DNA from 3 places in the Nocardia brasiliensis ATCC 700358 genome. Region 1 is predicted to be linked to each of the others. Evidence: riboswitches for the same ligand, from Rfam matches in the RefSeq annotation. Region 1 holds a riboswitch; each other region holds the start of a gene.
The links. A riboswitch is a leader RNA that binds a small molecule or an ion and turns the genes downstream of it on or off. The one in region 1 is predicted to bind cobalamin.
Positions count from the first base shown of each region.

Region 2: linked by a shared signal. The riboswitch ahead of O3I_RS07640 (ABC transporter substrate-binding protein) and the one ahead of O3I_RS22040 (methylenetetrahydrofolate reductase) in region 1 are both predicted to bind cobalamin.
Region 3: linked by a shared signal. The riboswitch ahead of metE (5-methyltetrahydropteroyltriglutamate--homocysteine S-methyltransferase) and the one ahead of O3I_RS22040 (methylenetetrahydrofolate reductase) in region 1 are both predicted to bind cobalamin.

Region 1 is NC_018681.1:4,964,213-4,971,692, reverse strand. Features, by position in the region: gene O3I_RS22060 (PadR family transcriptional regulator) at 1-454, shown strand, start outside; gene O3I_RS22055 (M3 family metallopeptidase) at 494-2,425, shown strand; gene O3I_RS22050 (VOC family protein) at 2,445-2,840, shown strand; gene O3I_RS22045 (hypothetical protein) at 2,853-3,236, opposite strand; gene O3I_RS22040 (methylenetetrahydrofolate reductase) at 3,327-4,310, opposite strand; cobalamin riboswitch at 4,448-4,582, opposite strand; gene O3I_RS22030 (DUF1059 domain-containing protein) at 4,767-4,958, shown strand; gene O3I_RS22025 (helix-turn-helix transcriptional regulator) at 5,124-5,717, shown strand; gene O3I_RS22020 (hypothetical protein) at 5,806-6,117, opposite strand; gene O3I_RS22015 (RNA polymerase sigma factor SigF) at 6,181-7,005, opposite strand.
Region 2 is NC_018681.1:1,719,765-1,727,244, forward strand. Features, by position in the region: gene O3I_RS07625 (FAD-binding oxidoreductase) at 1-257, shown strand, start outside; gene O3I_RS07630 (pyridoxamine 5'-phosphate oxidase family protein) at 347-1,318, shown strand; gene O3I_RS07635 (alpha-mannosidase) at 1,435-4,455, shown strand; cobalamin riboswitch at 4,602-4,784, shown strand; gene O3I_RS07640 (ABC transporter substrate-binding protein) at 4,804-6,390, shown strand; gene O3I_RS07645 (ABC transporter permease) at 6,396-7,367, shown strand; gene O3I_RS42450 (ATP-binding cassette domain-containing protein) at 7,364-7,480, shown strand, end outside.
Region 3 is NC_018681.1:7,135,320-7,142,799, reverse strand. Features, by position in the region: gene metE (5-methyltetrahydropteroyltriglutamate--homocysteine S-methyltransferase) at 1-1,201, opposite strand, end outside; cobalamin riboswitch at 1,351-1,558, opposite strand; gene O3I_RS46885 (hypothetical protein) at 1,697-1,825, shown strand; gene O3I_RS31710 (pyruvate carboxylase) at 1,957-5,361, shown strand; gene rsmD (16S rRNA (guanine(966)-N(2))-methyltransferase RsmD) at 5,358-5,909, shown strand; gene coaD (pantetheine-phosphate adenylyltransferase) at 5,972-6,457, shown strand; gene O3I_RS31695 (hypothetical protein) at 6,513-6,950, shown strand; gene O3I_RS31690 (GtrA family protein) at 7,008-7,480, opposite strand, start outside.

The DNA.
Region 1 (7,480 bases):
CGCCTCGCTGTACATGGTGTTCGACCAGCTGACCCGGGCCGGTTACCTGACGGCCGAGCACACCGAGCGGGCCGGGCAGCGCCCCGAACGCACGATCTACCGGCCCACCGAAGCCGGCCAGGAACGCTTGCGCGCGCGGATGCGGGAGATGGTCGCGGTGCCCGCCAAGGAGTTCCGGCAGTTCGAGGCGGCCCTGTCGCTGATCGTGGTGCTGCCCCCGGCCGACGTCGCCGCTCTGCTGGACCAACGGGACCGCGCGCTGGCGGAACAGGCCGAGCAGCTACGGGCGGTCCTGGCCTCGGCCGGCGAGATCGACCAGGTTTTCGTGATCGAGTGCCACTACCGGCTCGAGCTGATCGACGCCGAACAGCGCTTCGTGGCACGTTTTCGCGATCTCATCGAGCACGACCCGGCCGCGCTGGGCGAATTCTGGCCGCGGCTGCACGCGCGGTGACGGCATGACCGTGGCCGAGGCTGCGGTTAATGTCGGGGGATGAGTCCGCAGCCGCTTGTCCTGCCGTCCGCCGAGTGGTCCGAGTGGCTCGCCGACTATGTCGACGACGGCCTCACGACGGTGGCGCGGACGCTGACACGTTTGAAGGACGGGGCCCCGCGTGACACCGCCGAGGTGCTCGGCCTGTGGAACGACGCGGATATCGCGTTGCGTGGTGTCGACGCGGCCGCCGGCTTGTTCGTCGAAGTCCACCCCGACGGTGACGTGCGCGGTCTCGCCGAGGAACTCGTGCAGCGGATCGATCGCACCCGGACCGATCGCGGGCTGGATCGTGCGCTCTACGACGTCGTCGCGGCCACCGACCCGGCGGGGCTGGACGCGGTGGCGCGCCGCATGCGCGAACACGTGCTGCGCGACTTCCGCCGCACCGGCGTGGACCGGGACGAACCGACGCGGGCACGGCTGCGCAGCATCGCCGAGCGGCTCACCGTGCTCACGCAGGACTTCGGGCGAGCGATCCGCGACGACGTCCGCTCTATCCGGCTGACGCCCGAGCGACTCGACGGCCTGCCCGCCGATTTCGTCGCCGCGCATCCGGTCGCCGCGGACGGACTGGTCACCGTCACCACCGACTACCCGGACTACCGCCCGTTCCGGTCGTTCGCCGGCGATGCCGCCGCCCGGCGCGAGCTGACGGTCGAATTCGAAAGCCGCGGTTGGCCGGTCAACGACGAGGTGCTGCACGAAATGCTCGAGCTGCGCGACGAACAGGCCCGCCTGCTCGGCTTCGACAGCTGGCCCGACTACGACGCCGACGTCAAGATGATCGGCACCGGCGCGGCCATCGCGGATTTCATCGAGCGGATCTCCGCGGCGGCCGCGGCCGCGGGCCGGCGCGACCTCGCGACGTTGCTCGCGCGCCGCCGGCGCGACGATCCGGCGACGACCATCGATCGGTCCGAGGTCGGCTACTACACCGAGCTGATCCGGCGCGAGCAGTACGACGTGGACGCCCGCGAGGTCCGCCGCTACTTCGATTTCACCCGGGTGCGCGACGGCCTGCTCGATGTCACCGGTCAGCTGTTCGGCCTGGAATATCGGCCGGTCGAGGTAGCGTCCTGGCATGCGGACGTCACCGCGTACGACGTCTACGCCGACGGTGCGCGCTGCGGACGGATCTACCTCGACCTGCACCCGCGCGCCGGAAAGTACAAGCACGCGGCGCAATTCGAGCTCGTCGGCGGGATCGCCGCCCGGCTGCTGCCCGAAGGCGTGCTGGTGTGCAACTTCTCCCGCGGGTTGATGGAACACCACGAGGTTGTCACGCTGTTCCACGAATTCGGGCACCTTCTGCATCATGTGCTTGCCGGACAACAGGATTGGGCACGGTTCTCCGGCGTGGCCACCGAGTGGGACTTCGTCGAGGCGCCGTCCCAGATGCTCGAGGAATGGGCCTGGGATCCCACGATTCTGGGCCGGTTCGCGGTCGACGAAGACGGGGCCGCGATCCCCGCCGAGCTGGTGCGGCGGATGCGCGCCGCAACCGACTTCGGCAAGGGCATCCAGATCCAGACCCAGGTCGGCTACACCGCGGTGTCGTATCTGCTGCACCGCGATCGGCCCGCCGACCACACCACGGCCGTCCGGCACGCGATGGAACGCCACGGCCTGATCGCCGTGCTGCCCGGCACCCATTTCCAGGCGTCGTTCGGCCATCTCGCGGGTTACACGTCCGCCTACTACACCTATCTCTGGAGCCTGGTCATCGCGAAGGACCTGTTCGCCGAATTCGAGCCCGCCGACCTACTCGATCCCGCGGTGGCGCGCCGCTACCGCGACCGCGTCCTCGCCCCCGGCGGATCCAAGGACGCGGCCGATCTGGTGGCCGACTTCCTCGGCCGCCCCTTCACCTTCGACGCCTTCGCGACCTGGCTCGACCACGCCCCCGACTCGCCCGCACCCACCCCCTGAGTCACCTAGTCTGACCAGCATGACTGTCGAATTGAAGTTGAGCGTCGTCATGCTCGGGGTGGCCGATGTGGACCGGGCCAAAAAGTTCTATGTCGAGGGCCTGGGCTGCACGGTCGAGCAGGAGTTCCCGGGGTTCGTCCGGTGCGGGCTCGGCGCCGGGTCGTCGTCGTTGGCGCTGTACGAATGGGACGTCGTCGCCGCGGACGCGGGTGTGCCCGCCGCGGGCACCGGCTTCCGCGGCACCTCGTTCCACTTTCTCGCCGCATCCCGGGCGGAGGTGGACGAAGTCATCCGTGCGGCGACCGCCGCGGGCGGCACCGTGACGAAGGCGGCCGCCGCCACCGACTGGGGCGGCTACGACGGTCACTTCAGCGACCCTGACGGTCACCTCTGGAAGGTCGCCACCGCGGACTGAACGACAGCGCTGTCAGAGCGAGTCGAGGGCGGTGGCGGGGACGCCGTAGGGCAGGAAGCGGACGCGGCGGCGTTCGTCGGTGTTGTCGCGGTGGGCGCGCAGGGCCTCGAGTTCGCTCGGGAACACCTGCTCGACCCGGGCCTCGCCCGCGTCGTTGATGCTGTAGATGACCCAGACGCCGCTGCCGGTCTCGCCGGTGGTCTCGCTCTCCGGCTTCGCCGCGCGCGGGCGCTCCGGCTGGACGAACTGGCCGAGCAGCGACGCCAGCGTGTTCACTCCGGCGCGGTCGACGTACTGACCGGCTTTGCCGAGCAGGTCGCGGATCTCGATTCCCGCCTCCCGCAGCGCGCGTTCGAAATCTTCCGGATCGATCCCAAAAGGCCTCTCGGCTGCCATCACATCGCTCCTCGGGACGAATACGGTATTCGTCTTCAGTGTCCTCGCGGAACCGGGACTTCGCCACGTCCCCCCACGCGGCCGGGTGAATCAGGCGCTCAGCGGGGCGGCGGTCACCGCGTAGCCCAGGTTGGTCAGCACCTCGGTGGTCGCCTTGGCGAAGTTCAACGTGATGAAGTGCAGGCAGGGTGCGCCCTCGTCGATGAGTCGCTGGGCGAGTTCGGTGGCGAGTTCGATCCCGACCTCACGAACCGCGGCGCGGTTCTCCTCGGGGCCGGTGCCCGCCGCCCGGAGCAGTCGCGCCATGATCGGCTCGGGCAGCGCGCGACCACTGAGTTCCTCCGCCCGCGCCACGGTGCGCAGCGACGTGACGGGCATCAGCTCGGGAATGATCGGCTTGGCCCCCTGCTCCGGATCGGCGGCCGCGAGGCGGTCGCGCAGACGCAGGTAATGGTCGACCTCGAAGAACATCTGGGTGATCGAATAATCCGCTCCGGCACGGAGTTTCGCGGCCAGGAACGCGGTGTCGGTGTCCAGGTCGGGGGAGCGGTGGTGCAGCTGCGGGAACGAGGCGACCCCGACGTTGAAGTCGCCGAGATCCCGCACGATCCGCACCAGTTCCTCGGCGTACTCGACTCCCTCGGGATGTTTGTGCCATTCGCCGAGCGGATCGCCCGGCGGGTCGCCACGCAGCACCAGAATGTTGCGGATGCCGTAGTCGGCGTAGGAGCCGACCAGCGCGCGCAGTTCGGCGATGCTGTGCCCGACCGCTGTCAGATGCGCCACCGGCAGCAAGGTGGTCTCCTGCGCCAGCGCGCCGGTGATCCGCGCGGTCCGGTCCTTGGTCGAACCGCCCGCGCCGTAGGTCATCGAGACGAACGCCGGATGCATGCGCTCGAATTCGCGAACCGCGCGCCACAGTCGCGCTTCCCCCGCGGCGTCGCGGGGCGGATTGAACTCCACCGAGAACGGCACCCGCTGCCGCGAGTGCAGGCGCAAGCTCTGCACGACCGACGGCACGCCGCGCACCGCGGGTGCGATGCGAGCGGGAAAACTCTTGTGAGGGTTCAGCATTGATGAACTCCGTGGTAGCGCCCTGTGGCCACCACCCATAATGGGCGAAACGCTGACGGAGCCCTCGAAGCATCAATCCCGTGCCCGGGTCCACTCGGCGTTACGCCCGATCCACGAGGCGACGACCGCCGGATACGGCGTACCCGGCACAATCGGCAGGTCTTCGGACTCATGGGCGCGCCCATTCACCGTTGCGGGACAGTCCCGGATTCGCACCGGGTTCCCTCTCGTCCGGGTTCGCGTGAACGCGGCCCGAACTCGACACCGGCCGGTGGATCAGGGGCTCCTCGACTCCACCTCCGGCGAACCAGTTGTGCTCGCGAATATAAGCGACGACCTCGAGGCGCGCCAAGCGCGCCCGGCCCCACCCACTCCGATTTCTACTTTCGCGACCCCGGTGACCTGGGAGGTCTACCGTAGAGACCAGCAATATTGATCTCTCAGGAGGCTCGTCCCATGACGAGAAAAGTAGCCGACTGCCGTAGGTTCCCCAGCGAAACGAACTGCACGCTCACCATCGCCGGTGAGGAAGACGAAGTCGTGCGAGCCGCCAGCGAGCACGCGATCTCCGTGCATCGGCACGAAGACGGACCGGAGCTGCGCGCGCAGATCCGTGCGTCGCTCGAAGACGAGAAGGTCACCACCTAGATCGTCGGCACCGGCGTCTGGTGGACCGCGGCATTCGGGCCGCGGTGGCGCCGACCGGCGGAGTTTCGACAGCGCGTGCCGCGTGACGGCGATGCGTAGGGTGGACAGTGCGGAACTTGGGAGGTGCCGAGGCGACCGTTCGGGGGTTGATCGGATGGTGAGGCAATGACGAGCACGAGGTTCGACGGCCGGGACATCCCGGCGATCGAGGAATTCCTGCGGGTGGTGACCGCCCCCGGCTTCGCCGGGCCCGCCCCGGATATGGCGGCCGTCCGCCTGGTGCGTACGGTGCTCGAGCATCAGCGCAGCGTTGAGGCGACGACCGTCGCGCTGGGCCTGACCGACCCCGCGGCCGAGTATCTGGCGGCCTGCGTCGACGCCGTCCTGCCCGTCGCCGAACTGCCCGTGCCGGAGCCCGCAATGGTCAGCGCGGCGGCGGATTCGGTGCGGTTGGGGGTGGCGTACATGAAGGCGAACCTGCGTGAAGAGGTCGGGATCGCCGATATCGCCGCGGCCGGGTTCGTGTCGGTGCGATCCATGCAACTGGCCTTCCAGCAGGAATTGCACACCACTCCGATGGCCTATCTGCGCGGCCTGCGACTGCGCGGGGCCCATCAGGAACTCGACAGTTGCGTGCCCGCCGACGGCGCGACGGTCACCGGCATCGCCATCGGCTGGGGTTTCGCGAACTCCGGTCGCTTCGCCGCGTCCTACCGCCGGATCTACGGTCGATCCCCGCACACCACCCTGAACAACTGAGCACATTTCTCCATGGTTGCGCTCGGCCGGCCGCGGCCGCGGGTGGCGGCGAACCGGGTGCGCGGTTCGCCGCCGCGGCATCGGGGTGTCAATCGTCGCGGAACTGTTCGAGACGGTGCGACAGCTGCTCCGCGAAGCACTCCTCCCACGCCGTCGACTCGGGTCGATCGAGCACGGCACGCGCTCGCCGACGCGGCTCGGGGCGCGCGGTGGACGCCGGGTGCGGGTTGCTGTCCGGCCGGGATTGCAGCGCCAAAAGCTTTACGCTCCAGCGGATATAGTCCTCGACGCGCATGCCCGCGCAGTCGGCCGCCGCGCTGAGGTCGCGCCACTGGCCCTTTTTCACCCGCACGGTGATCTCTTTGGTCTTCATACCTACCGTCCCGATCGTCTTTCCCACCGTAAGCCCCGTTGCACGGCGTTCAAACATGCTGTGGCCGCGACTATCTGGTTGCGCTCGACGTCAATCGCCATCCGGCAGTGCGCTTTCGCGCAGCTGAGTGAGCGTCTTGGTGAGGATGCGCGAGATCTGCATCTGGGAGACGCCGAGCCGTTCGGCGATCTGGATCTGGGTCTGTCCGCGGAAGAACCGCAGATGCAGGACCAGCCGTTCGCGGGCCGGAAGTTCGTCCAGCAGCGGTGCGATGGCGAGCGCGTCGTCGGTCAGCTGATAGCCCGGATCCTCCGCGCCGAGCAGGTCGGCCGCGCTCGGCGCGTAGTCGTTGTCGCTGTCGTGCGCCGAGGTGTCGAGCGGATCGCTGGTGTAGGCGTTGGCGGCGAGCATCGCCTGGGTCACCTCGAGCAGATCGACGTCGAGTTCGACGGCGAGTTCGAGGGCGGTGGGCATCCGAGACAGCCGGTGACAGAGTCTTTCCACCGCGGGCGTGAGCATCAGCTGAATTTCTTTGGTGCGCCGTGGAACTCGCACCGACCAGCCGAAATCGCGGAAGTGGCGGCGGACTTCGCCCATGATCGTCGGGACGGCGAAGGCGAGGAACGGTGTCGCGCGGGCCGGGTCGTAGCGGTCCACGGCGGCGACGAGTCCCAGGCTCGCGACTTGGAACAGGTCGTCGTAGTTCTCGCCGCGGCCGGTGTATCGCCGGGCGATGTGCTCGGCCAGCGGTAGGCACCGCCGCAGGATCTCGGCGCGCAGCCGCTCGTACTCGGGCGAGCCGCCGGGCAAGTCCGCCAGTTCTGCCAGCACTGGCTCGATGCCATCGTAGGAATCGTTTCCGCGGGCGCGACGTGGGCGAGTTCGGCGGGCGGCGGCAGGAGACTGGATGGTCATGGGGAACCTTCCGTATGCGACGAGTTCGCCGTGAGGCACTGCTCCTGGTTGAACGCCCTCATTCGACACGTCGCTCAGTTCAGCGTCCCAGTCACCGAGGGGTGGCGTCTGTCCCGATAACGAAGTCTTGCCGTAGCGCCAGCCGAAAAACGAAAAACCGACGCATGGGCCGCTGCGGATCGACCGCAGGCTGCGGGCCGGTGGCGTCGCGTAACACGTTGCTCGCCAGCGCGATTCAGTTCATATAGGCGAGGGGCAGGACTGCGCGATGAGGGAACTGTTACTGATCTGGTGGTGGTCGCGATCGCACCGTCGACACGCGCGAGAGCTGGCTCGGCAATCCAGGCTTCCGTTGGTCCGCCCGATACTCGGGGCGGCGGCGGCCTTGGCGCTGGTCTTCGGAGGCATCGTCGCGTTCAGTTTCGAGGCCGCGCCAGGCCGAGATCCTGGACAGCGAGAGTGGACGATCTGTAAG
Region 2 (7,480 bases), 3.2 Mb from region 1:
ACATCGGCCTGATCGCACCCGAGGTCACGCCGGATATGGCCGCCGCCAACGCGACTCGAATGGAGGACTACCTCACCGCCCTCGGTTCGTCCCGCAGCCGCCGGACGCCGCTGACCCTGCTGGGTCCCGGCCAGGCCGCCGCGGACGCCTTCACTCCCGACACGCTGGCCCGGCTGCGCGATATCAAGCGCAGCGCGGACCCGCACGGTGTGTTCCGCAGCAACTTCCCGGTCCTCGACCCGAAGTCCGGCCGCTGAATCACCGACCGTAGTGGCCGCAGCCGCGGCTGCGGCCACCCGGTTCTCGATGTCAGTACGAATTGCCGTTCGAAAAGGGGGATTACGTCATGTCGTATGCTCTCCACATCAATGGTCACACCCGGGGCGGGGTGGTGACCTGGCCCGACGAGATCGATGACATCCTCGGCGGCGACCTCACCGCCGGTCTCGTCTACTCCACCCCGGCAGGGGGCGCGGTGGTCACCGCGGTCTCGCCCATCGGCCTGCGCGATCGAGCCACGGGGACAATAGGTTTCACCACCTCGCTCGGCATGGGCCGCAAACTGGACCGGATCGAACGCGAGCCGAAAGTGGCCTTGGCCTTCCACAGCCGCGAACACGGTCTCGGCGATCCCGCCAATCGGCGCTACGTGCTCGTGCAGGGCACGGCTCGTTTCGATCCCGAACCCGACCGGGGTGTGCTCGACGAGATCGGCGCGAAGTCCGCACCCTTCATGGGCGAGCGACGCCGCGGTGCCTTCTGGGACCGATGGCTCAGCGCCTATTACGACGATCGCGTGCTCGTCGAGGTCACGGTGACCCGGATCGTGTGCTGGCCCGACCTGCACGCCGCCGAGCGGCCCGTGGTCTACGGTGCGCCGCTACCGGTCGAGCAGGTGCCGCCGCAGATCCGTCCGGCGAAAGGCATCGTGCCCCGGGTGGACGTGGTGAAATCCGCGAATCAGATTGCGCGACTGCCTTATCGGCTGCTCGGCTACCGGGATGCCGACGGCTACCCGATGGTGCTTCCGGTCGAGGTGACCGGAAGCGGCGAAGCCGGTATCGAGCTGTTCGCGCCGCGCGGTCTGCCACCCGGCGGTCGCCGGGCGGGCCTGCTCGCCCACTCGTACAACCCCAAGCTCGTCGGCGTCGAGATCGGTCAGTACACCGGTTGGCTGGAGGCCGACGAGACCGCCGCCGGATACGCGCCGCATACCCGCTCGGTCATCAAAGCGCCGGCGAGCGGCACGATCATGATGCTGGTGTTCGGATTCCTGGCCCGGCGCAGGTTGAAGGCGCGCAGACGACGACAGGCGTAGCCGGCCCGCCCGCGCCGCCGAACCGCCGTTTCCCGGGAATTCACGGCGGGCACAGCACCATCACGGAGAATGGGGCAGATCGATGATCAGCGCCTGATCCGATGGGAGCCACCGCTATGCACGACGACCGTCGATTGATCGAAGATCGCCTCGGGCGAGTACTCGGCGAACGGATCACACCCGCGATCTACGGCGCATCGGTGCCGATGCAGGTGTCCATCTGGGTCGCACCGGACGAGCCGGTGCCGGTGGCCGAGGGTTTGGCCGCGCCGCGGACGCCCACCGCACCGGGCGCGGCCTGGGGTGCGCCGTGGGGCACCAGCTGGCTCACGGTCGAGGGCACCGTGCCGGCGGCGTGGGCGGGCAAGACCGTCGAGGCGATCATCGACCTCGGCTTCGACCGGAACATGCCCGGCTTCCAGTGCGAGGGCCTGGTGTATCGGCCGGACGGGTCGCCGGTGAAGGGGTTGCACCCGCGCAACCAGTGGGTGCGGGTGGGGTCGCCCGCGGTGGGCGGCGAGCATGTGCTGCTGCATGTCGAAGCGGCGTCGAACCCGATCATCCCGTTCTTCGGGCCGACGCCGCTGGGCGACAAGTCCACCGCGGGCACCGAGCCGCAATACCGGCTCGGCCGAATGGATCTCGCGGTCTTCCACGACGACGTCTGGCACCTGGTGCAGGACCTCGAGGTGCTCGGCGAACTGATGCACGAGATGCCCGAGGATCCGGCCCGCCGCTACGACATCGTGCGCGCGATCGAGCGCGCGCTGGACGCCATCGATCTGCAGGACGTGCCCGCCACCGCCGCCGCGGCGCGCGCCTGCCTGGCCGAGGTGCTGGCCCAGCCTGCGATTCCGTCGGCCCATCGGATCTCGGCGGTCGGGCACGCGCATATCGACTCGGCCTGGCTGTGGCCGCTGCGGGAGACCGTCCGCAAGGTGGCCCGCACCACCGCGAACATGACTGCGCTGCTGGCCGATGACCCCGAGTTCGTCTACACGATGTCGCAAGCGGCGCAGTACGACTTCGTCAAACAGCAACGCCCGGAGGTCTATGCGAAGGTCAAAGCGGCTGTGGCCGAAGGGCGGTTCGTGCCCGCGGGCGGGATGTGGGTCGAGGCGGATACCAACATGCCGGGTTCCGAGGCGATGGCGCGTCAGTTCGTGCACGGAAAGCGGTTCTTCCTGGCGGAGTTCGGGATCGAGAACGAAGAGGCGTGGTTGCCGGACACCTTCGGGTTCGCCGCCGGACTGCCTCAGATCATCAAAGCGGCCGGATCCAAATGGCTGCTGACACAAAAGATTTCCTGGAGTCAGATCAACAAGTTCCCGCATCACACCTTCCTGTGGGAGGGCATCGACGGCACCCGCATCTTCACCCACTTTCCGCCCGTCGACACCTACAACTGCTCCATGGCAGGTCGTGAGATCGCCCATGCCGCAAGGAATTTCAAGGACAAGGGACGGGCGTCGATGTCGCTCGCGCCGACCGGCTGGGGTGACGGCGGCGGCGGGACGACGCGCGAGATGATCGCCAAGGCGGCCCGGATGAAGGACCTGGAAGGTTCGCCGAAGGTGTTGTGGGACAAGCCTGCCGACTTCTTCGCGCGGGCCGAGGCGGAGTACCGGAACCCGCCGGTGTGGGTGGGGGAGCTGTACCTCGAGCTACACCGTGCCACCCTCACCAGTCAGGCGAAGACCAAGCAGGGCAACCGGCGCAACGAACACCTGCTGCGCGAGGCCGAGCTGTGGGCCGCTACGGCGGCGGTGCGCAAGCAGGCCGAGTACCCGTACGACGCGCTGGACCGGCTCTGGAAGACGGTGCTGCTGCACCAGTTCCACGACATCCTGCCCGGCTCGTCGATCGCCTGGGTACATCGGGAAGCGGAGCGCACGCACGCGGCGGTGACCGCGGAGCTGACCGCGCTCATCGAACAGGCGCACCGGCAGCTCGGCGGCGATCGGGCGGGACCGAATGTCTTCAACCCCGCGCCGCACGCCTGGTGCGCGGTGCCCGCCGGCGGTGCGGGACCGCAGCAGCCGGCGGCGCCGGGCACGGTGGTCGAGCGGGCCGACGGCGGGTTCGTGCTGGACAACGCCCTGCTGCGGGTGGAGATCGACGCGCGCGGTCTGGTGGTGTCGGTGTTCGACCGCGCCCAGCAGCGCGAGACGCTGCCGCCGCAGACACCTGCGAACCTGCTGCAGCTGCATCCGGATCTGCCCAACTCGTGGGACGCCTGGGATGTCGATCTGTTCTACCGGAACCGGGTCACCGATCTCACCGACACGGATTTCGTGGTGGCGGAGACGGATTCGCCGATCGATGCGGTGGTGCGGGTGGGCCGCTCGTTCGGTTCGTCCAAGATCGAGCAGACGCTCACGTTGCGCGCGGGCGCGCGCAGCCTCGACATCGACACCCGCGTCGACTGGTACGAGACCGAGAAATTCCTCAAACTGGCCTTCCCCCTGGACATCCACGCCGACCGCTACGCGTCCGAGACCCAGTTCGGGCACCTGTACCGGCCCACGCACATGAATACCAGTTGGGAATACGCGAAGTTCGAAGCCTGCAATCATCGGTTCGTGCACTTCGCCGAACCCGGCTGGGGTGTCGGGCTGGTCAACGATTCCACCTACGGCCACGACGTCACCCGGACCGTCCGGCCCGACGGCGGGACGACGACAACGGTGCGGGCTTCGCTGTTGCGCGCGCCGCGGTTCCCCGATCCGGAGACCGATCACGGCACCCACGACTTCCGGCACGCTCTGTTGCCGGGCGCCTCGATCGGGGACGCGGTCGCCGCAGGCTATCGCATCAACCTCGCCCGCCCGACCGCCGGCGTCGCCGACCCGGTCGCGCCCCTGTTCACGGTCGACAACGACGCGGTGGTGACCAGCGCGGTCAAACTCGCCGATGACGGCAGCGGCGATATCGTCCTGCGCCTCTACGAAGCGCACGGTGGGCGGGCCGACGCCCTGGTCACCCCGGATTTCGAGACCACCGGCCACCAGGCGTGCGATCTGCTGGAACGGCCGCTGCCGGGCGAAGGTCCGGCACTTGCGGAATCGGGCGGAGTTCGCCTGCGGCTGCGGCCTTTCCAGCTCGTCACGCTCCGCTTCACGCGTCCTGCGGGATAGACCGGGGTGGCCCCGCGCCGGGGTGTAGCGGCGCGGGGCCATCGTGGCTGCCGGTACACGCTCCGGCACGCTCCACGGTAACCCCAAAATATTTATTAGGGAAGCCGAACTCGCCGAGTCGTGGCGAATCCCGAGGTGAAGCTGCGGTTTCGCGGCCCGGGCCTTGTAACGTTCTGATCGGCGTAGGGAACACCGGTGCGAATCCGGGGCTGTCCCGCAACTGTCACCGAGGAGCAAACCGCCAGTTCATGGCCACGACCTGCCCAGGTTGGAAGGCCGGCGGTGCGCGTCGAATCGGGAGCCAGGATACCTGCGCCGCGGTAAGGGACGAACACCACGAGGATGGCGATGCACAACTCCACATCGACCGCGCCCGCATTCGGGCGGCGGCGGTTACTACTGGGTGCGACCGCGCTGGCAGCGGTCGGCGGCGCGTGGGCGCTGACCGGCTGCGATAGCGGCGCGAACCCCGGCGACGCACCCGATGGCCCACCCCGGCCCGGCGGGCGGTTGCGCACGGCGATCGCGGGACGGTCGGCGACCGCCGATGTGCTCGACCCCCATCAAGCGGGCAGTTCGGCGGGCGGCGCGGTCTCCAAGAACGTGTGGGACAAGCTGGTGGCCTACAACAACGACCTCACCCTGCGGTACCGCTTGGCGGAATCGTTGCAGCCCAATGCCGATGGCAGCGAGTGGCGGATCGCCCTGCGTCCGGGCGTGCTCTTCAGCGACGGCACACCTCTCACCTCCCGGGACGTGCTGTGGAGTTTCACGCGCATGCTGGACCCGGCGCGCAAGTCCTCCGGTGACCTCGCCATGGTCGACATGGCCCGGACGCGTGCCGACGGCGATCTCGGCGTGGTGGTGGCGATGAAAACGCCGCTGGCGGACTTCGGTTCGGTGCTGGCGGGCTGGTACTGCTACATCGTCAAGGACGGCACGACCACCTTCGACGAGCGCACCCTGCCGGTGGGCACCGGACCCTTCGCGCTGGTGCGGTGGTCGCCCGGTGACCGAACGCTGTTGCGGCGCAACGAGCGACACTGGGACGGTCCGGCCCTGCTGGACGAGGTGGAGATCATCCAGATCGCCGAGACCGAGGCCAGGGTGAACGCCTTCCTCTCCGATCAGGCCGATGTGGTGCACGAGGTTTCGTACCTGCAGGCCAGCAATCTGTCCAGCGATCCGGACGTCTCGGTGATCGTGCCGCCCGCCGGGTTGATGGGCGCCTTCCAGATGCGGGTGGATATCCCGCCGTTCGACGACGTGCGCGTACGGCAGGCGATGCGGCTGGCGGTGGACCGGCAGGCGATGGTCGACTCGGTGTACTACGGCTACGGCGAAGTCGGCAACGACGTGTACGGCAAAGGCGCGCCCTTCTACGCCGATTCGCTGCCGCAACGCACCTACGACCCGCAGCGGGCCCGTGAATTGCTGCGCGCGGCCGGGAAGGAAAACCTCACGGTCGCACTGCAAACCGCCGACGGCATGCCGGGCATGCTCGAATCCGCGACCCTCTACGCCGAGCAGGCGAAGGCGGCGGGGATCACCATCCGCCTCGAATCCGTGCCGGCCGACACCTATTTCTCCCAGGTCAGCGGAAAGTTCCCACTGACCCACATCGGCTGGTGGAACTACAGTCTCGACTACTTCTACGGCCAGACCATGACCAGTACCTCGCCGAGCAACGGCACCGGCTGGCAGCGCCCGGAGTGGGACACGAAGTTCGCGGCGGCGCGCGCGGCGATGGACCCGCAGCTCCGCCGCCGGCTCTACCTCGAACTGCAGCAATCGCTCTGGGACGAGGGCGGCTACATCCTGCACAGCTTCGCGAAACGACCGGACGCGGCCAGGCCGTTCGTGCGTGGCGTGCGCAACGGGGTACCCGGCACGGACGACTGGGCGAACTACGCCACGACCTGGCTGGCCCGCTGACGGTCGTGCTTCGCTATGTCGCACTTAGAGTTTGCGCGGGCATCGCCGTGCTGCTCGGCGTCGCCCTGATCGTGTTCGGTCTGTTCGAGACGCTGGATTCCGATGCGGCCACCGTCATCCTGTCCCGGGAAGGCGGTGGCGATCCGGCGCCCGCGCAATTGGCCGCGCTGCGTGCCCAATTGGGCCTGGACCGGCCCGCGCCGGTCCGATTCGCGGAGTGGGCGGGCGATTTCGCGCGGGGCGACTTCGGCGATTCGCTGATCTCCGGGCGTCCGGTGCGCGAGGTGCTGCTCGGCAGATTCGCCAACAGCGCGACATTGGCGCTGCTCACCGCGGCGTTGCTGGTGCCACTGGCGATCGGGCTCGGTCTGGCGGCCGGCGCGCGGGCCGGTTCGCGGACCGATCGGGTGATCAGCGTCGCCGCGCTCACCGCGGAGTCGGTGCCGTCGTTCGTGTCCGGTGTGCTGCTGGTGGCGACCGTCTCGCTGACTCTGCATCTGCTACCCGCCGTCTCGCTGCTGCCGACCGGCACCAGCGTCTGGGAGCGACCGGAGATCCTCGTGCTGCCCGTGACCTGTCTGCTGATCGGGTTGTCGCCACACCCGGTGCGCATGGTGCGCGCCCAGACCGCCGAGGTGATGGCCAGTGAGTACATTCTGACCGCGCGGCTCAACGGAATCGGTGGTGCGCGCTTGTTCTTGCGGCACGTCGCGCCCAACGCGGTCTCGGCGTCGATCCATCCCCTGGCCGGTTCGGTGGTCGGGTTGATCGGCGGCGTGGCCGTGGTGGAGACGCTGTTCGTCTATCCGGGCCTGTCGCAGGAGTTGTTGCGCGCCATCTCCGCTCGTGATTTTCCGTTCGTCCAGTCGACGGCCGTCCTGCTGGCGGCCTTCGGCATCGGTGTCTACCTGCTCGCCGACCTGCTCGCGTTGCTGGTGAGTCCGCTTGCGCGGCAACAGATCGTGGCGGGCCGATGAGGCAACTGCGGACGGGGTGGACGGTGATCGCGCTCGCCGTGCTGCTGGTGGCGCTCGCCGGTCCGCTCTGCGCGCCGTACGCACCGACCGCCGCGCACGGCCGGCCGTTCCAG
Region 3 (7,480 bases), 2.2 Mb from region 1:
GCCGGGCACGGACCTGTGCGTCGTTCAGTCGTGGGTCGGTGTGGCGCGAGGCCAGTGCCGCACGGGTGTCGGTCAGTTCGGCGCTGATCGCCTCGGTGCCCTGGGTCAAGCCGGTCGCGAGCAGCCGCACCTCGGCGACCTTCTCGGTGCCGAACGCCAGCCACGACCGCAGCGCGTCGTCCAGCCCGGTCTCGACGGCCAGGGTGTAGGGCACGTGCAGCAGCGAGCTCGACGTCGAAACCGCCACCGACCCAGCCGAACCCAGCAGGGTGCCGAGGGTGGTCAGCGACTTGTCGAGGTCCGTGCGCCACACGTTGCGTCCGTCGACCACGCCGGCGACGAGCAGTTTGCTCGAGAGCGCGGGCACCGCCGCGACGTCGGAAACATCGGTGCCGGAGGTGAAGTCGAGCGCGATGCCCTCGACGTCGGTGCTCGCGAGCGCGGTCAGCGCGGCGTCGGGGTGCCCGAAGTAGGTCGCCACCAGGATCGCGGGACGCTCCGCCGAGGCGGTGAGTTCGGCGTAAGTGCTACGCACCAGCTCGATTTCGGCCGCAGTGAGATCGGTGACCAGGATCGGCTCATCGAGTTGGACCCAGCCGAGGCCGGCTGCGGCGAGCTGTGCGAGCAGGTCACGATAGAGCGGCACCAGTTCGGCGAGCCGGTCCAGCGCCGCGCCGCCCGTGGCCTTGGCCAGCTTCAGGAAGGTGACCGGACCGATCACCACCGGCCGGGCCGCGACACCCAGGTCCAGTGCTTCGCGCACCTCGGCCAGGAGCTTCTCCGGGTGCAGCGAGAACGCGGTGTCCGCACCGATTTCCGGCACCAGGTAGTGGTAGTTGGTGTCGAACCACTTGGTCATCTCCAGCGGCTCGACGGTCTCGTTGCCGCGCGCGGCCGCGAAGTACCGATCCAGCGGGTCGGCGATGCCGGCGACCCGCGGTGGCAGCGCGCCGAGCAGTACGGCCGTGTCGAGCACCTGGTCGTAGTACGAGAAGGTGCCGACGGGAATCGAATCCAGGCCTGCCGCTTGGAGTTCGGCAAGCTGGGCCTGCCGCAGCTCGCGCGCGACGGCGTGCAGCTGATCGGCGTCGATCTTGCCGGCCCAGTAGGATTCGGTGGCCCGCTTGAGTTCACGTCGCGGCCCCACCCGTGGTAGCCCGAGAACCGTTGCGGTGAACGGTGTCTGATGTACAACAGTCACGATGTCTCTCCAGTGCTGAGTCGTGGACCATCGCCATACGGGCGGCGCGGTCACCGGCTGACGAGCCGGCCGACCACGAAGGGAGCCCGACACTGCAGCACTGGTGCAACCGCACGCCCAAATCCACGAGGCGGTGGTCGCCGGATACGGCGTACCCGGCACGGCTGGCAGGTCTTCGGACTCACAGGCACCGGCCGTTGTCGGCCGACCTACTAACCGTCGCTTTCCGGGTTGGGGTACCCAGTGCTCGTGACGGCATTCGTTCCTGTTTACCGCTGCGGGACAGTCCCGGATTCCCACCGGGTTCCCTCTCGCCCGGCCCCCCGTTTCCGGGCGGCCGAACTCGGCTCCGTGCGCGTCGTCGGGGCTCCATCTCGCGCGCATCGGTGAACCAGCTGCGCGTACCAGCATAGGCCGAGGCCGCTCGCGGTGGTGTGCCCGGGCGCGTCACCAGGGAGTACCGACAACTGCCTGCCGGAAATCCGGCTGCGGGCGGTGTTGTCGCAGATCGTGCGGGTGCCGTTCACCGGTGGCCTGGTCGCCGAAGAACGCAGGCTGATGTTCGGTCTCGCCGTCGGTCAGTTCCGCGGTGGGCTGCGGCACCGGACCTTGCGCTGGGCATAGCTCGGCGGCGGGCCGGATCTGTGACGGCCCGGTGAACGCAACTTCGCAGCGTTGCCCTGTGCTGTTGTGAAGATCCCTGCGAAGGCTGCATCAGTGTCTGTGAGATGCGCGCAGCCGGGTACCTTAGGCCAATGTTCACGAAAGTCTTGGTCGCCAACCGCGGCGAGATCGCCATCAGGGCCTTCCGTGCGGCCTACGAACTCGGCGTGGGGACGGTAGCCGTCTTCCCGTACGAGGACCGCAACTCGGTCCATCGGATGAAGGCGGCCGAGTCGTACCAGATCGGTGAGCAAGGGCACCCGGTCCGGGCCTATCTCTCGATCGACGCGATCATCGACGCGGCGAAGTCGGCGGGCGCCGACGCGGTGTACCCCGGCTACGGCTTCCTGTCCGAGAACCCGGACCTCGCGGCGGCTTGTGCCCGCGAGGGCATCACCTTCATCGGCCCCTCCGCCGAGGTGCTCGAGCTCGCGGGCAACAAGGCGCGCGCCATCGCCGCCGCCAAGGCCGCGGGCCTGCCGGTGCTGCGTTCCAGCGCGCCGAGCGCGGACGTGGACGAACTGCTCGCGGCCGCGCAGGAGCTGGAGTACCCGATCTTCGTCAAGGCGGTCGCCGGTGGTGGCGGGCGCGGCATGCGCCGGGTCGCCGAGCCCGCGCAGCTGCGCGAGTCGATCGAGGCCGCCTCGCGCGAGGCCGAATCGGCCTTCGGCGATCCGACGGTGTTCCTCGAGCAGGCGGTGGTGAACCCGCGCCACATCGAGGTGCAGATCCTGGCCGACCAGCACGGCAACGTGATGCACCTGTTCGAGCGCGACTGTTCGGTGCAGCGCAGGCACCAGAAGGTGATCGAGCTCGCACCGGCACCGAACTTGGATCCCGCACTGCGCGACCGCATCTGCGCCGACGCGGTGGCTTTCGCGAAGGAGATCGGCTACAGCTGCGCGGGCACGGTGGAGTTCCTGCTCGATGAGCGAGGCAATCACGTCTTCATCGAGATGAACCCGCGTATCCAGGTCGAGCACACGGTGACCGAGGAGATCACCGACGTCGACCTGGTGCAGTCGCAGCTGCGCATCGCCGCCGGCGAGACACTCGCGGATCTCGGCCTGAGCCAGGACAAGGTCACCATCCGCGGCGCGGCGCTGCAGTGCCGGATCACCACCGAGGACCCGGCCAACGGCTTCCGCCCGGACACCGGGCGGATCACCGCGTACCGCACGCCCGGCGGCGCGGGCATCCGGCTCGACGGCGGCGCCAACCTCGGCGCGGAGATCGGTGCCTACTTCGACTCGATGCTGGTGAAGCTCACCTGCCGCGGCCGCGACTTCCCGGCCGCGGTCGCGCGGGCCGGGCGGGCGCTGGCCGAATTCCGCATCCGCGGCGTCACCACCAACATTCCGTTCCTGCAGGCGGTACTCGACGATCCGGACTTCAAGGCGGGCCGGGTCACCACCTCGTTCATCGATGAGCGGCCGCAACTGCTGACGCTGCGCGGCTCGGCCGACCGTGGCACCAAGATTCTGAACTATCTGGCCGACATCACCGTGAACAAGCCGCACGGTGAACGGCCGACGACGGTGTACCCGCACGACAAACTGCCCGCCATCGACCTGTCGGTGCCGCCCCCGGACGGCTCGCGGCAGCGGCTGTTGCGTTTGGGCCCTGAGGGTTTCGCGCGGGATCTGCGCGCTCAGGCGGCGGTCGGCGTCACCGACACGACCTTCCGGGACGCGCATCAGTCCCTGCTCGCCACCCGGGTGCGCACCAACGGCCTGCTCGGCGTCGCCGGGCACGTCGCGCGGTTGACGCCGGAACTGCTGTCCATCGAGGCGTGGGGTGGTGCGACTTACGATGTGGCGCTGCGGTTCCTGTACGAGGACCCGTGGGAGCGCCTGGCTCTGCTGCGCGAAGCGGTGCCCAACATCTGCCTGCAGATGCTGCTGCGCGGCCGCAATACCGTCGGCTACACGCCCTACCCGGAGCAGGTGACCCGCTCGTTCGTCTCCGAGGCGACCGCGACCGGCATCGACATCTTCCGCATCTTCGACGCGCTCAACAACGTCGACCAGATGCGCCCGGCGATCGACGCGGTGCGCGAAACCGGCACGGCCATCGCCGAAGTCGCGCTCAGCTACACCGGTGATCTGTCCAACCCGGACGAAACCCTGTACACCCTGGACTATTACCTGAAACTGGCCGAGCAGATCGTCGACGCGGGCGCGCACGTGCTCGCGATCAAGGACATGGCCGGACTGCTGCGCGCTCCCGCCGCGGCGACTCTGGTCAAGGCCCTGCGGAGCAACTTCGATCTGCCGGTGCACGTGCACACCCACGACACCCCCGGCGGTCAGCTGGCCACCTACCTCGCCGCCTGGCAGGCCGGCGCCGACGCGGTCGACGGTGCCAGCGCCGCGATGGCCGGAACCACCAGTCAGCCCGCGCTTTCCGCGATCGTCGCGGCCGCGGCGCACAGCGAGCACGACACCGGACTGAACCTGCAGAACGTGTGCGATCTCGAGCCGTACTGGGAGGCGCTGCGAAAGGTGTACGCGCCGTTCGAATCCGGGCTGCCCGCCCCGACCGGCCGGGTGTACACCCACGAGATCCCCGGCGGTCAGCTGTCGAACCTGCGCCAGCAGGCCATCGCGCTCGGCCTCGGTGACCGGTTCGAAGAGGTCGAGGCCAAATACGCTGCGGCCGACCGGCTGCTGGGCCGGCTGGTGAAGGTGACGCCGTCCTCGAAGGTGGTCGGCGACCTGGCCCTGTCCCTGGTCGGCACCGGTGTGGACATCGAGGACTTCGCCGCCGACCCCGGTCGCTTCGACATCCCCGATTCCGTGATCGGTTTCCTGCGTGGCGAACTCGGCACGCCGGCGGGTGGCTGGCCGGAGCCGTTCCGCAGCCGCGCGCTGGAAGGCCGCGGCCCGGCCAAGCCCGAGACCCCGCTCACCGCCGCGGACGAGACAGGGCTGGCGGGCAGCTCCGAAGAGCGCCGGGCCACCCTCAACCGGCTGCTGTTCCCCGCGCCCACCGCCGAATTCCTCGCGCACCGGGAGAAGTACGGCGACACCATGGGGCTCTCGGCCAACCAGTTCTTCTACGGCCTGCGCCACGGTGAGGAACACCGCGTGCAGCTGGAGAAGGGTGTCACGCTGCTGATCGGCCTCGAGGCCATCTCCGAACCCGACGAGCGCGGCATGCGCACGGTCATGTGCATCCTCAACGGGCAGCTGCGCCCGGTCGCGGTGCGGGACCGGTCCATCGCCAGCGAGATCCCGGCCGCGGAGAAGGCGGACAAGGGCAACGCGAGCCACATCGCCGCCCCGTTCGCCGGAGTCGTGACATTGGCTGTGTCCGAAGGCGATTCGATCGCGGTCGGGGACACCATCGGCACCATCGAGGCGATGAAGATGGAGGCCGCGATCACCGCGCCGCGCGCGGGCACCGTCGGCCGGGTCGCGATCGGCCAGGTGCAGCAGGTCGAAGGCGGCGATCTGCTGATCGAGCTGGCGTTGCGCGAGTCCGCGGCCGAATGACGCGGATCGTCGCCGGGACGGCGGGCGGGCGGCGCCTGCGGGTGCCGCCCGCTGGTACCCGCCCGACCTCCGATCGGGTGCGCGAGGCGCTGTTCAGCGCGCTCGACGCCCGGATCGACTTCGACGGCGCCAGAGTGCTCGACCTCTACGCGGGGTCGGGGGCGCTCGGGTTGGAGGCGCTCTCGCGCGGCGCCGCGCACGCGCTGCTGGTCGAATCCGATCGCAAGGCCGCGGCGATCGTGCGCGGCAACATCGCCGACCTCGGACTGCCCGGTGCGGAACTGCGTCTCGGCACGGTGTCGTCGGTGCTGGCACTGGGTGGTGCGGGCGAATTCGACCTGGTGCTCTCCGATCCGCCGTACGCGGTCGAGACCGACGCGGTGCTCGCGGATCTGCGCGCGCTGACCCGCGGCTGGCTGCGCCCGGACGCCTTGGTGGTGGTGGAGCGATCCATCCGGTCACCGGAGATCGTCTGGCCCGCAGGGTATTCCGCGCTGAAGCCGCGCAAATACGGGGAGACGCGGATCGAGTCGGCGACGTTCGAATAGCCGCGGTGTGGCCTGGCGCACCCGCTGTGGTGTGCGGCGGGTCGACACGATAGCGTCTGACCATGGCTGGAGCATTGTGCCCCGGGTCCTTCGACCCCGTGACCAACGGACACATCGACGTCTTCACCCGGGCCGCGGCCCAGTTCGACGAGGTCGTTGTCACCGTCATGATCAACAAGAACAAGCAGGGCATGTTCAGCGTCGACGAGCGCATGGAGATGCTGCGCGAGTCGACCGCGCACCTGCCCAACGTCCGGGTGGAGTCCTGGTACGGGCTGCTGGTCGATTTCGCCAAGGAGCAGAACGTCACCGCGATCGTGAAGGGCCTGCGCGACGCGACCGACTTCGGTTACGAACTGCAAATGGCGCAGATGAACAAAAAACTCTCCGGCGTAGAAACCTTCTTCATAGCCACCAACCCCGCCTTCGGCTACCTCTCCAGCTCCCTCGTCAAAGAAGTAGCAGCCTTCGGCGGCGACGTCGTAGACATGCTCCCCCCCTCGGTCCACAAACGCCTCCTAACCCGCCTCGCCGACCGCAAAAGCTGATCGAACCGCTGCCTCCGTCGCACAAAGTCACCGCGCTGATACGGACGGAGATCGAATGGGATCGGATTCTGCTGGAACCGAGTTCGTCATGGTGGGGCCGGATTTCGAGATTATCAGGCAGCTGACACGTCAAATGGGGGACGTGAACCGGGCGGCTATGGTCGGACATGGTTGGACTCGGGAGATCGATACGCTCTTGTACGAGCTTGTGAGGTCGATTCCGCGAGAGGTGGCTCGGGTCAGGATCGTTGCGGGGGATCGAAAAGCCGATCGGGCCGAAGTGCCGGAGCAGGCGCTCAGGGCAGACGGCGAAGTTGTGCGGTATGTTCGTCGGCCGGTCCTCGAGCTATGGCCGGTTCTTCTTGCTGCTACCTGGGAACTGTTGGGGGGCAAGGAGGCGCGTTATCGCACCGGCTACGACGCGGACGAGATCACGGCTGCCCTGGCTTCGGTGACGGAGGCGGTTCGCGAGGCCCTTCGCGGCTCTGGATAGGAATCAGCCCCGGGCCGGGTTCGGCGCCGGGGCTGATTCGTGGGCTGCGGTGATGGTTCAGAAGACCAGGCCGCGTAGGGCGAGGAAGCGCATGCCGCCTACTGCCGCGGTGATGGCGAGGATGGCGGTGGCCTCGGCGGGGCCGCCGATGCTGGGGGCCCAGACGTCGAGGGCGGCCAGGCCTGCGGTGGTGATGGCGAGGCCGACGAGGGCCAAGCCGCCGCCCTCCCACTGGGCGGTGAACCAGCCGACGCGGCCGCGGGCGTGGAAGGTGAGCTGGCGATGCAGTTCGTTGGCGATGACGGTGCTGACGATCGAGCCGACCACGTTGGCGATCAGCGGGCCGATGCCGTGCATCGCGAAGAACAGCAGGACGTAGGCGATATTGCTGGAACCGCCGACCAGCGCGAAGCGGATGAGCTGGGCGAACGCGCGGTCGCCGCGCAGGTAGGTGATCAGCTGCTCGAATCGCGCCGCGACGGGTGCTGCGGGTAGCACCGGGTACGGGCCGACCCACGGCAGGAACAAGC